One region of the Streptomyces sp. NPDC043176 genome, then DNA from elsewhere that is predicted to be linked to it. Evidence: riboswitches for the same ligand, from Rfam matches in the RefSeq annotation. Region 1 holds a riboswitch; the other holds the start of a gene.
The links. A riboswitch is a leader RNA that binds a small molecule or an ion and turns the genes downstream of it on or off. The one in region 1 is predicted to bind cobalamin.
Positions count from the first base shown of each region.

Region 1 (4,940 bases):
GGTACAGGCGCGCCTCCGGGGAGTTGATGTGCTTGTAGAGCGTCAGCACCAGGTTGTTCGAGACGATCGAGTCGCCCGTCGCGAAGAACGCGACCAGGCGGCCGATCATGTGCTGCTCGGCCGGGGTCAGCTTGGCGAGGTCGGCGACGTCGGAGTGCAGGTCGACCTCCTCCACCGTCCAGGTGTTCTTGATCGCGTCCCGGTACCGCTCGTAGAAGTCCGGGTACCGCATCGGACGGAGGGTCAGCTCGAAGCCAGGGTCGAGCAGGTTCTTGTCGGTGGTGCTCATTACTGGCAGGCCTCGCAGGACTCGGGGTTTTCCAGGGAGCAGGCGAGGGCGTCCGCGTCGGAGACCGCCTGCTGGACGGGGATGGGGGCGGCGGCCGCCGTCGACGCCTGGGCGGCGCGGGCGATCCGGGTCGCCGGGCGCGAACGCAGGTAGTACGTCGTCTTCAGCCCCTGCTTCCAGGCGTACGCGTACATCGACGACAGCTTGCCGATCGTCGGCGTCTCCAGGAACAGGTTCAGCGACTGCGACTGGTCGAGGAACGGGGTGCGCGCGGCGGCCATGTCGATCAGACCGCGCTGCGGGATCTCCCACGCCGTGCGGTACAGCTCGCGCACCTCGGCCGGGATCCAGGTGAAGCCGGCGACCGAACCGCTGGCGTCGCGGAGCGCGTCCCGGGTCTGGGCGTCCCACACGCCGAGCTTCTTCAGCTCGTCGACCAGGTACGAGTTGACCTGGAGGAACTCGCCGGACAGCGTCTCGCGCTTGAAGAGGTTCGAGACCTGCGGCTCGATGCACTCGTACACGCCCGCGATCGAGGCGATGGTCGCGGTCGGAGCGATCGCGAGGAGCAGGCTGTTGCGCATGCCGACGGCGGCGATCCGCTCGCGCAGCGCGGCCCAGCGCTCGGGCCAGTTGAGCTCGACGTCGTAGTGGTCCGGGTGCAGCACACCGCGGGCCGTGCGGGTCTGCTCCCAGGCGGGGAGCGGGCCGCTGCGCTCGGCGAGGTCCGCGGAGGCCTCGTACGCGGCCAGCATGATCCGCTCGGCGATCCGGGTGGACAGCGCGCGCGCCTCGGCGGAGTCGAACGGCATCCGCAGCTTGAAGAAGACGTCCTGGAGGCCCATCGCGCCCAGGCCGACCGGACGCCAGCGGGCGTTGGAACGCCCGGCCTGCTCGGTCGGGTAGAAGTTGATGTCGACGACCCGGTCGAGGAAGGTGACGGCCGTGCGGACGGTCGCGTCGAGCCGCTCCCAGTCGATGTCGCCCCCGGCCACGAACGAACCGAGGTTCACCGAGCCGAGGTTGCAGACGGCCGTCTCGCCGTCGTTCGTGACCTCGATGATCTCGGTGCACAGGTTCGAGGAGTGGACGACCGTGCCCGGCTCGGCGGTCTGGTTGGCCGTCCGGTTGGAGGCGTCCTTGAAGGTCATCCAGCCGTTGCCGGTCTGCGCCAGGGTCCGCATCATCCGGCCGTACAGGTCGCGGGCCGGCATCGTCTTGCGGGCCAGGCCCTTGGCCTCGGCGGCGCGGTAGGCGGCGTCGAACTCCTCGCCGTACAGGTCGACGAGCTCGGGCACGTCCGCCGGGGAGAACAGCGACCAGTCGGCGTCCGCGTTGACCCGGCGCATGAACTCGTCCGGGATCCAGTGCGCCAGGTTCAGGTTGTGCGTACGGCGCTGGTCCTCGCCCGTGTTGTCGCGGAGCTCCAGGAACTCCTCGATGTCCGCGTGCCAGGTCTCCAGGTAGACGGCGGCCGCGCCCTTGCGGCGGCCGCCCTGGTTCACGGCGGCGACGGAGGCGTCGAGGGTCTTCAGGAACGGCACGATGCCGTTGGAGTGCCCGTTGGTGCCGCGGATCAGCGAACCGCGGGCGCGGATGCGGGAGTAGGAGAGCCCGATGCCGCCGGCGTGCTTCGAGAGGCGCGCGACCTGGTGGTAGCGGTCGTAGATGGAGTCCAGCTCGTCCTGCGGGGAGTCGAGCAGGTAGCAGGAGGACATCTGCGGGTGACGGGTACCGGAGTTGAAGAGCGTGGGGGAGGACGGCAGGTAGTCCAGGCGGCTCATCAGCCCGTACAGCGCGCCGACCTCGTCGAGCGCGCGGACGCTGTCGTCCTCGGCCAGGCCGCAGGCCACCCGCAGCATGAAGTGCTGCGGCGTCTCGATCACCTTGCGGGTGATCGGGTGGCGCAGCAGGTAGCGCGAGTAGAGGGTGCGCAGACCGAAGTAGCCGAAGCGGTCGTCGCCGGCCCGGTCGATCGTCGCGTCGAGCCGCTCGGCGTGCAGCGCGACGAAGTCGGCGGTGCGGTCGGCGATCAGGCCCTCGCGGTGACCGACCCGGACGGAGGCGGAGAAGGAGACCGCGCCCTGGCCCGCCGCCTCGTCGGCGATGGTGATCGTCAGGAGCCGGGCGGCGAGCCGGGAGTACGCCGGGTCCTCGGCGATCAGGCCCGCGGCCGCCTCGGTGGCCAGCTCGCGCAGCTCCGCCTCGTCCGCCGCGGCGCTGCGGCCGCGCAGCGCGGCTGCGGCGACCTTGCCGGGGTCGGTGTCGGGGAGATCGGCGGTGAGGTCGGTCAGGGTCCGCAGCAGTACGGTCCCGGGGCCGTCGCTCTCGACCGCGGAAGCCTCGGCCGAAGCCGGATCGGCGGGCGCGATGGTCACGTGGGGGCTCTCCCTCGCTCGGCCGGGGCCGCGACGGGGGAAGGCGGGCGAGGGGGCGCCCGTATCGCCGGACGCGCCGTGTCCACCGGCCCACTCCGCGAGGCCCGGAAGTCAGTGGCACCCGGAACGGAAGGACCGGGCGCGCTGCCCGCAGGTGCTCGGACTCACTCCGTACGAAACCGCATGAAGCACACCGTTGCGGGACAGTTCCGGATTCGCGCCGGATTCCCCTGCGTCGACAGCGAGGATGAGCATACATGTGGGGGGCGCCGCTGACGGCACCCCCCACATGTTGTGTCGGTTGCGGGGCTAAAGCTCCAGCGCGTACGTCAGCAGCGTGTGTTCGGGGATCGGCTGCCAGTCCCGCTCGGGGGTCCGCAGGAAGCCGAGCCGGTCGTAGATCCGGTGCGCGGAGACCATCTTCGCGTCCGTGGAGAGCACCACCCGCCGGCACCCCGGCAGGGTCCGCGCCCGGTCCACGCAGACGCGCACGAGTGTCTCTCCGACGCCCCTGCCGCGGGCCGCCGGCGCGACCACGAGCATCCGGAACTCGGCCTCGCCTTCGACGGCGATGTCCGCCCAGGCGGTGCCGCCGCGGGCGAAGGTCACCCCGCCGACGATCCCGCCCTCCGCGTCGACGGCGACGAGGACCTCGCTCTCGCGAGCCCGCCGGGCCGTGTCGCGGAGCACGTCCAGATAGAAGTCGTCCTCTCCGTGCAGCAGCAGCCCGTCGTTCAGATAGGTCAGTCCGGTGAGCTCGCCGAGCTCTTCGTACTCCTCGGGCCGTACCGCCCTGATCGTGAAGTCCATGGGCCCAGTCTGCCTCCGTCGCACGTGAAGGGGCCCGGGATTTCTCCCGGGCCCCTTCACGTGCGCGTCCGTGGGTCAGTGCACCGAGGCGCCGACCTTGGGGAGTTCGCGGACACCGGCGTCGCCGGCGTCCGCCGTGTAGTCCTCGGGCGAGGTCTCGTCGACGCCGTCGGGGGCCTTGACGGCCCGGAGGACGAAGGTGAGGACGACCGTGACGAGGACGTTGAGGACGAAGGCGGTGAGGCCGATGTAGCCGATCTCGCCGATGCCCGGGATCTCGGCGGAGGAGCCGCCGAAGTGCTTCTGGGTCGGGCTGGCGACGCCGTACGCGGCGGCCGTGCCGTACACCATGCCGACGGCCCAGCCGGCGAGCAGCGCCCAGCGGTGGAACCAGCGGGTGAACAGGCCGCCGACGAGCGCCGGGAAGGTCTGCAGGATCCAGATGCCGCCCAGCAGCTGGAAGTTGATCGCGACCGTCTTGTCCATGGTGAGGACGAAGACCAGCGCGCCGACCTTCACCAGGAGGGAGACCAGCTTGGAGACCTTGGTCTCCTGGGCCGGGGTCGCGTCCGGCTTGATGAAGTCCTTGTAGATGTTGCGGGTGAACAGGTTGGCCGCGGCGATCGACATGATGGCGGCCGGGACGAGCGCGCCGATGCCGATCGCGGCGAACGCGACGCCCGCGAACCAGTCCGGGAACATGGTCTCGAAGAGCTGCGGGATGGCGAGCTGACCGTTCTTGACCTTGATCCCGGCGGCGATCGCCATGAAGCCGAGCAGCGCGAGCAGGCCCAGCATCAGCGAGTACAGCGGCAGGATCGTGGTGTTGCGGCGGATGACCTCGCGGCTCTTCGACGACAGCGTCGCCGTGATGGAGTGCGGGTACATGAACAGCGCGAGCGCCGAGCCGAGCGCGAGCGTCGCGTACGTCCACTGGCCGGCCTCACCGGGGACCAGCGCGCCGCGCGGCTTGCCGGTCGCCGGGTTGGTCTGCGCGTACGCCTCGCCGGCCTTCGCGAAGATCTCGTCGAACCCGCCCAGCTTGATCGGGATGTAGATGATGGCCACCGCGATCACGATGTAGATCAGGGTGTCCTTGACGAAGGCGATGAGGGCCGGGGCGCGCAGACCCGAGGAGTACGTGTACGCCGCGAGGACGCCGAAGGCCAGCAGCAGCGGCAGGTCCTTGACGAACCAGTGGGTGGTCTCGCCGCCGCCTACGCCCATCACGTCCAGGACGGCCTGGATGCCGACGAGTTGGAGGGCGATGTACGGCATGGTGGCGAGGATTCCGGTGACCGCGACCGCGAGCGACAGGCTCTTGGAGCCGAAGCGGCCCCGGACGAAGTCGGAGGTGGTCACGTACCCGTGCTTGTGCGAGACCGACCAGAGGCGCGGCAGGAACGTGAAGATCAGCGGGTAGACCAGGATCGTGTAGGGCACGGCGAAGAAGCCGGCCGCGC
Region 1 covers NZ_JBWKCA010000001.1:275,780-280,719, forward strand. Annotated here, with positions in the region: gene AC067A_RS01270 (ribonucleotide-diphosphate reductase subunit beta) at 1-289, opposite strand, end outside; gene AC067A_RS01275 (ribonucleoside-diphosphate reductase subunit alpha) at 289-2,667, opposite strand; cobalamin riboswitch at 2,800-2,943, opposite strand; gene AC067A_RS01280 (GNAT family N-acetyltransferase) at 2,977-3,477, opposite strand; gene mctP (monocarboxylate uptake permease MctP) at 3,553-4,940, opposite strand, start outside.

Region 2 (4,940 bases), on a different contig from region 1:
TCGGCCAGGGCCTGGCCGGTCTCCCAGGCGAGCCGGGACGGCACGGCCTTCGGGTCGACCGAGTAGAAGTTCCGGCCGGTCGGCAGGACGTTGACGAGGCCGCGGAGCGGGGAGCCGGACGGCCCGGCGGGGACGAAGCCGCCGTTCAGGGCGTGTACGGCGTGCGTCAGCTCGTCGGTGGTGGCGGCGAGCCGCGGGACGACCTGGTCGCAGGCGAAGCGCAGGACGGACCGGACCTCCGGGCCGTACGCGGCGGCGACGGTCTCGACGGCGTCGGCCGACCAGCCGGCGCTCTCCATTGCCTCGACCAGCTCGCGGGCCTTGGCCTCGGCCTCGTCGGCGGTGGTGCGGGTGGCGGCGGACTCGTCGAGGCCGAGGGCCTCGCGCAGGCCGGGCAGGGCCTGGGTGCCGCCCCAGATCTGGCGGGCGCGGAGGATGGAGAGGACCAGGTTGACGCGGGCCTCGCCTTCGGGGGCGCCGCCGAGGACGTGGAGGCCGTCGCGGATCTGGGCGTCCTTGACCTCGCAGAGCCAGCCGTCGACGTGCAGCAGGAAGTCGTCGAAGCCGTCGTCCTCCGGGCGCTCTTCGAGGCCGAGGTCGTGGTCGAGCTTGGCGGCCTGGATCAGGGTCCAGATCTGGGCGCGGATGGCGGGCAGCTTCGCCGGGTCCATGGAGGAGATCTGCGCGTACTCGTCGAGGAGCTGCTCCAGGCGGGCGATGTCGCCGTAGGAGTCGGCGCGGGCCATCGGCGGCACCAGGTGGTCGACGAGCGTGGCGTGGACGCGCCGCTTGGCCTGGGTGCCCTCGCCCGGGTCGTTGACGAGGAACGGGTAGATCAGCGGGATGTCGCCGAGGGCCGCGTCGGGGCCGCAGGCGGCGGACAGGCCGGCGTTCTTGCCGGGCAGCCACTCCAGGTTGCCGTGCTTGCCCAGGTGGACCATGGCGTCGGCGCCGAAGCCGCCGTCCTCGGCGCGGGCGGCGATCCAGCGGTAGGCGGCCAGGTAGTGGTGGGACGGCGGGAGGTCGGGGTCGTGGTAGATCGCGATCGGGTTCTCGCCGAAGCCGCGCGGCGGCTGGATGAGGATCAGGAGGTTCCCGCGCCGCAGGGCGGCGAGGACGATGTCGCCCTCCGGGTTGCGGGAGCGGTCGAGGAACATCTCGCCGGGCGCCGGGCCCCAGTGCTCCTCGACCTGCTCGCGGAGTTCGGCGGGCAGGGTCGCGTACCAGCGCTTGTAGTCGGCGGCCGGGATGCGGACCGGGTTGCGGGCGAGCTGCTCCTCGGTGAGCCAGTCCTGGTCGTGGCCGCCGGCCTCGATGAGGGCGTAGATGAGCTCGTCGCCGTCGCCGGAGACCAGGCCGGGGAGCTCTTCGGCGGGGCCGAAGTCGTAGCCCTCCGCGATCAGGCGGCGGAGGAGCGCGACGGCGGAGGCGGGGGTGTCGAGGCCGACCGCGTTGCCGATGCGGGAGTGCTTGGTGGGGTAGGCGGAGAGGACGAGCGCCAGCTTCTTCTCGGCGTTCGGGATGTGGCGGAGCCGGGCGTGCCGGACGGCGATGCCGGCGACGCGGGCGGCGCGCTCGGCGTCGGCGACGTACGCGGGCAGGCCGTCCTCGTCGATCTCCTTGAAGGAGAAGGGGACGGTGATGAGCCGGCCGTCGAACTCGGGCACGGCGACCTGGCTGGCGGCGTCCAGCGGCGAGAGGCCTTCGTCGTTCTCCTCCCAGGCGGACCGCGAGCCGGTGAGGCACAGCGCCTGGAGGATCGGCACGTCGAGGGCGGCGAGCGCGCCCGCGTCCCAGGCCTCCTCGTCGCCGCCGGCCTGTGCCTCGGCGGGCTTCGTGCCGCCGGCGGCGAGGACGGTCGTGATGATCGCGTCGGCGGACCGCAGGGTCTCGACGAGTTCCGCCTCGGGGGCGCGCAGGGAGGCCACGTACAGCGGCAGCGCCTGGGCGCCGGCGTCCTCGACGGCGTCGCAGAGGGCGCCGACGAAGGCGGTGTTCCCGCTCATGTGGTGGGCGCGGTAGTAGAGCACGGCGACGGTCGGGCCGTCGGTGCGCTTCGGGGTGCGCTCCAGCGGGCCCCAGGTGGGGGCGGCGGCCGGGGCCTCGAAGCCGTGGCCGGTGAGCAGGACGGTGTCGGAGAGGAAGCGGGCCAGCTGCTCCAGGTTCGCCGGGCCGCCGTGCGCCAGGTAGGCGTGGGCCTCGGTGGCGACGCCGACGGGGACGGTGGAGGCCTCCATCAGCTGGGCGTCGGGGGCCTGTTCGCCGCTGAGGACGACGACGGGCTTTCCGGTGGCGCGGATGGCGTCGAGGCCCTCCTGCCAGGAGCGGAGCCCGCCGAGGAGGCGGACGACGACGAGTTCGGCGTCGTCGAGGAGGCCGTGGAGGTCGGCGAGGGGGAGGCGGGCGGGGTTGGCGAAGCGGTACTCCACCGGGCCGGCGGAGCCGGCGTTCGCCGCGCGGGCGCTGAGCAGGTCGGTGTCGGAGTGCGACAGCAGCAGAAGCATGGCGAGCTCAGGCCTTCCTCGGGGTTGTCCGCGCCCCGGGTTCGTGTGGGTTGGCCTCCCCTTGCTCGCGCGAAGCCGAGAGCTCGGGGAAGGGAGTTCCTGACTCACCCGTGCCATCGCTGGTACGGGTTCACAGTGGCGGGACCGCGCCGGATTCTCACCGGGCTTCCTCCCCGGGGTCCTGCGACCCCATGCCGTGTGCATAGTAGATCGTGAGGTCGGCGGGGCGGGGCGTGCCGGGGAGTCGGCCGGATCACACCCGGTGGTCGGCCGGTGCCCCGTGGGTATGCTCGCCGCCATGCCGCCCACCCCACCCCCGGCTACCGAACCGGGCGAACCTCGCATACGGGACCGTGGCGACGCCTGCCCCGGGGCACTGCGCCTGCACGCGGCCGACGACGGCCGGCTGGCCCGACTGCGCCTGCCCGCAGGTCGATTGACGCACCGTCAGGCCGAGGTCCTGGCGCGGGCGGCGGAGTCGCTCGGCGACGGGCGGATCAGCATCACCTCGCGCGGCAACGCGGAGCTCCGCGGCCTCGCGGACGACTGCGGGGCCGCGCTCGCGGAGCTGCTCGCCGACGCGGGCCTGCTGCCCTCGCCCACCCACGAGCGCATCCGCAACATCGTCGCCTCGCCGACCGCCGGACTCGACGGACTCGGCCACGCGGACGTGCAGTTGTGGGCGCGCGGGCTCGACGCCGCCCTGTGCGCCGCGCCCCGGGCCGCGTCCCTTTCGGGACGGTTCCTGTTCGTCCTGGACGACGGGCGCGGAGACGTGACCGGACTCGGCGGGGATGTGACCTTGGTCGCAGCCGAGGACGAGTCCGTCACTCTGTGGCTCGACGGCGGCCCGGCGGAGCGGCAGGTCTTCCGGCTCGCGGCCGCCGACGCCGTCCGCGCCGCCCTCACCGCCGCCCTCGCGTTCCTCGACGCCGCCGACGCCGCCGGCAACGGGGCCTGGCGCCCCCGCGAGCTGCCCGCCGGGCACCTCCCGGACGTGGCCGGCGCCCTGGCCCGCGCGGGCATCGCGGCCGAGCCCGTACCCGTACCGCTGCTGCCCTCGTCCCCGCCGCCCGCGCCCGGCGCACTCCGGGACGGCGCGGTCTACGTCCTCGCGCCGCTCGGCCGGCTGACCTCCGCCCAGCTGCGGGCCCTGCTGCCCGCCGGCGAGATCCGGCTCACGCCCTGGCGCGGAGCCGTCGCCACGGCCGCACCCACCACCGAGCCCCACGCCGACGCCGCCGGTGCGGACCGCGCGGACCGGCTGCGGGCGCTGGACGCGTGCGGGCTCATCACCCGCCCCGACGCGCCCGGCGCCGGGGTCACCGCGTGCACCGGGCGGCCCGGCTGCGCCAAGTCCCTGGCCGACGTACGGGCGGACGCCCTCGCCGCGCCCGCCGGCCCGCTGCCCGTGCACTTCTCCGGGTGCGCGCGGCGCTGCGGGCACCCGTACGGCGACTGGGTCGAGGTCCTCGCCACCGGCGACGACGGCTACCTGGTGGACGGCCGCGCCACCCCCCGTACCTCCCTGACCGAAGCGGTCGCCACCGCCCGCACGTATCCGACGAGATGAGCGAGAGCAACACGATGTTCGACTACGAGAAGGACGGGGCGGAGATCTACCGCCGGTCCTTTGCCACGATCCGCGCCGAGGCGGATCTGGCGGGCCTGCCCGCCGACGTCGCCCAGGTGGCGGTCCGGATGATCCACGCCTGCGGCATGACCGACCTCGTACGCGACATCGCCTACTCGCCCCAGGTCGTCTCCCGGGCCCGCGAGGCGCTCCGCGCCGGCGCCCCGATCCTCTGCGACGCGCAGATGGTCGCCAGCGGCGTCACCCGCAAGCGGCTGCCCGCCGACAACGAGGTGATCTGCGCGCTCTCCGACCCGGCGCTGCCCGCCCTCGCCGCCGAACTGGGCACCACCCGCTCCGCCGCCGCCCTCGAACTCTGGCGGGACCGCCTCGAAGGCTCCGTCGTCGCCATCGGCAACGCGCCGACCGCCCTCTTCCACCTCCTGGAGATGGTCGCGAAGGGCGCGGGCAGGCCCGCGGCCGTCCTCGGCATACCGGTCGGCTTCATCGGCGCCGCCGAGTCCAAGGACGCGCTGGCCGAGAACGACCTCGGCCTCGACTACCTCGTCGTACGGGGCCGGCGCGGCGGCAGCGCCATGACGGCCGCCGCGATCAACGCCCTCGCGCACGAAGCGGAGATCCAGGCATGAGCGGCACCGAGGACACAGTGGTGAAGGGCAAGTTGTACGGCGTCGGCCTCGGGCCCGGCGACCCGGACCTGATGACGGTCGCGGCGGTGAAGGCCATCGCCTCCGCCGACGTCGTCGCGTACCACTCGGCCCGTCACGGCCGCTCCATCGCCCGCTCCATCGCCGCCGGGCACATCCGCGAGGACCACGTCGAGGAGCGGCTCGTGTACCCGC
Region 2 covers NZ_JBWKCA010000006.1:394,496-399,435, reverse strand. Annotated here, with positions in the region: gene cobN (cobaltochelatase subunit CobN) at 1-2,504, opposite strand, end outside; cobalamin riboswitch at 2,579-2,714, opposite strand; gene AC067A_RS13200 (cobalamin biosynthesis protein CobG) at 2,791-4,077, shown strand; gene AC067A_RS13195 (precorrin-8X methylmutase) at 4,092-4,727, shown strand; gene cobJ (precorrin-3B C(17)-methyltransferase) at 4,724-4,940, shown strand, end outside.
Region 2: it holds a riboswitch for cobalamin, as region 1 does, so the genes downstream of both, cobN (cobaltochelatase subunit CobN) here and AC067A_RS01275 (ribonucleoside-diphosphate reductase subunit alpha) in region 1, are expected to answer to the same signal.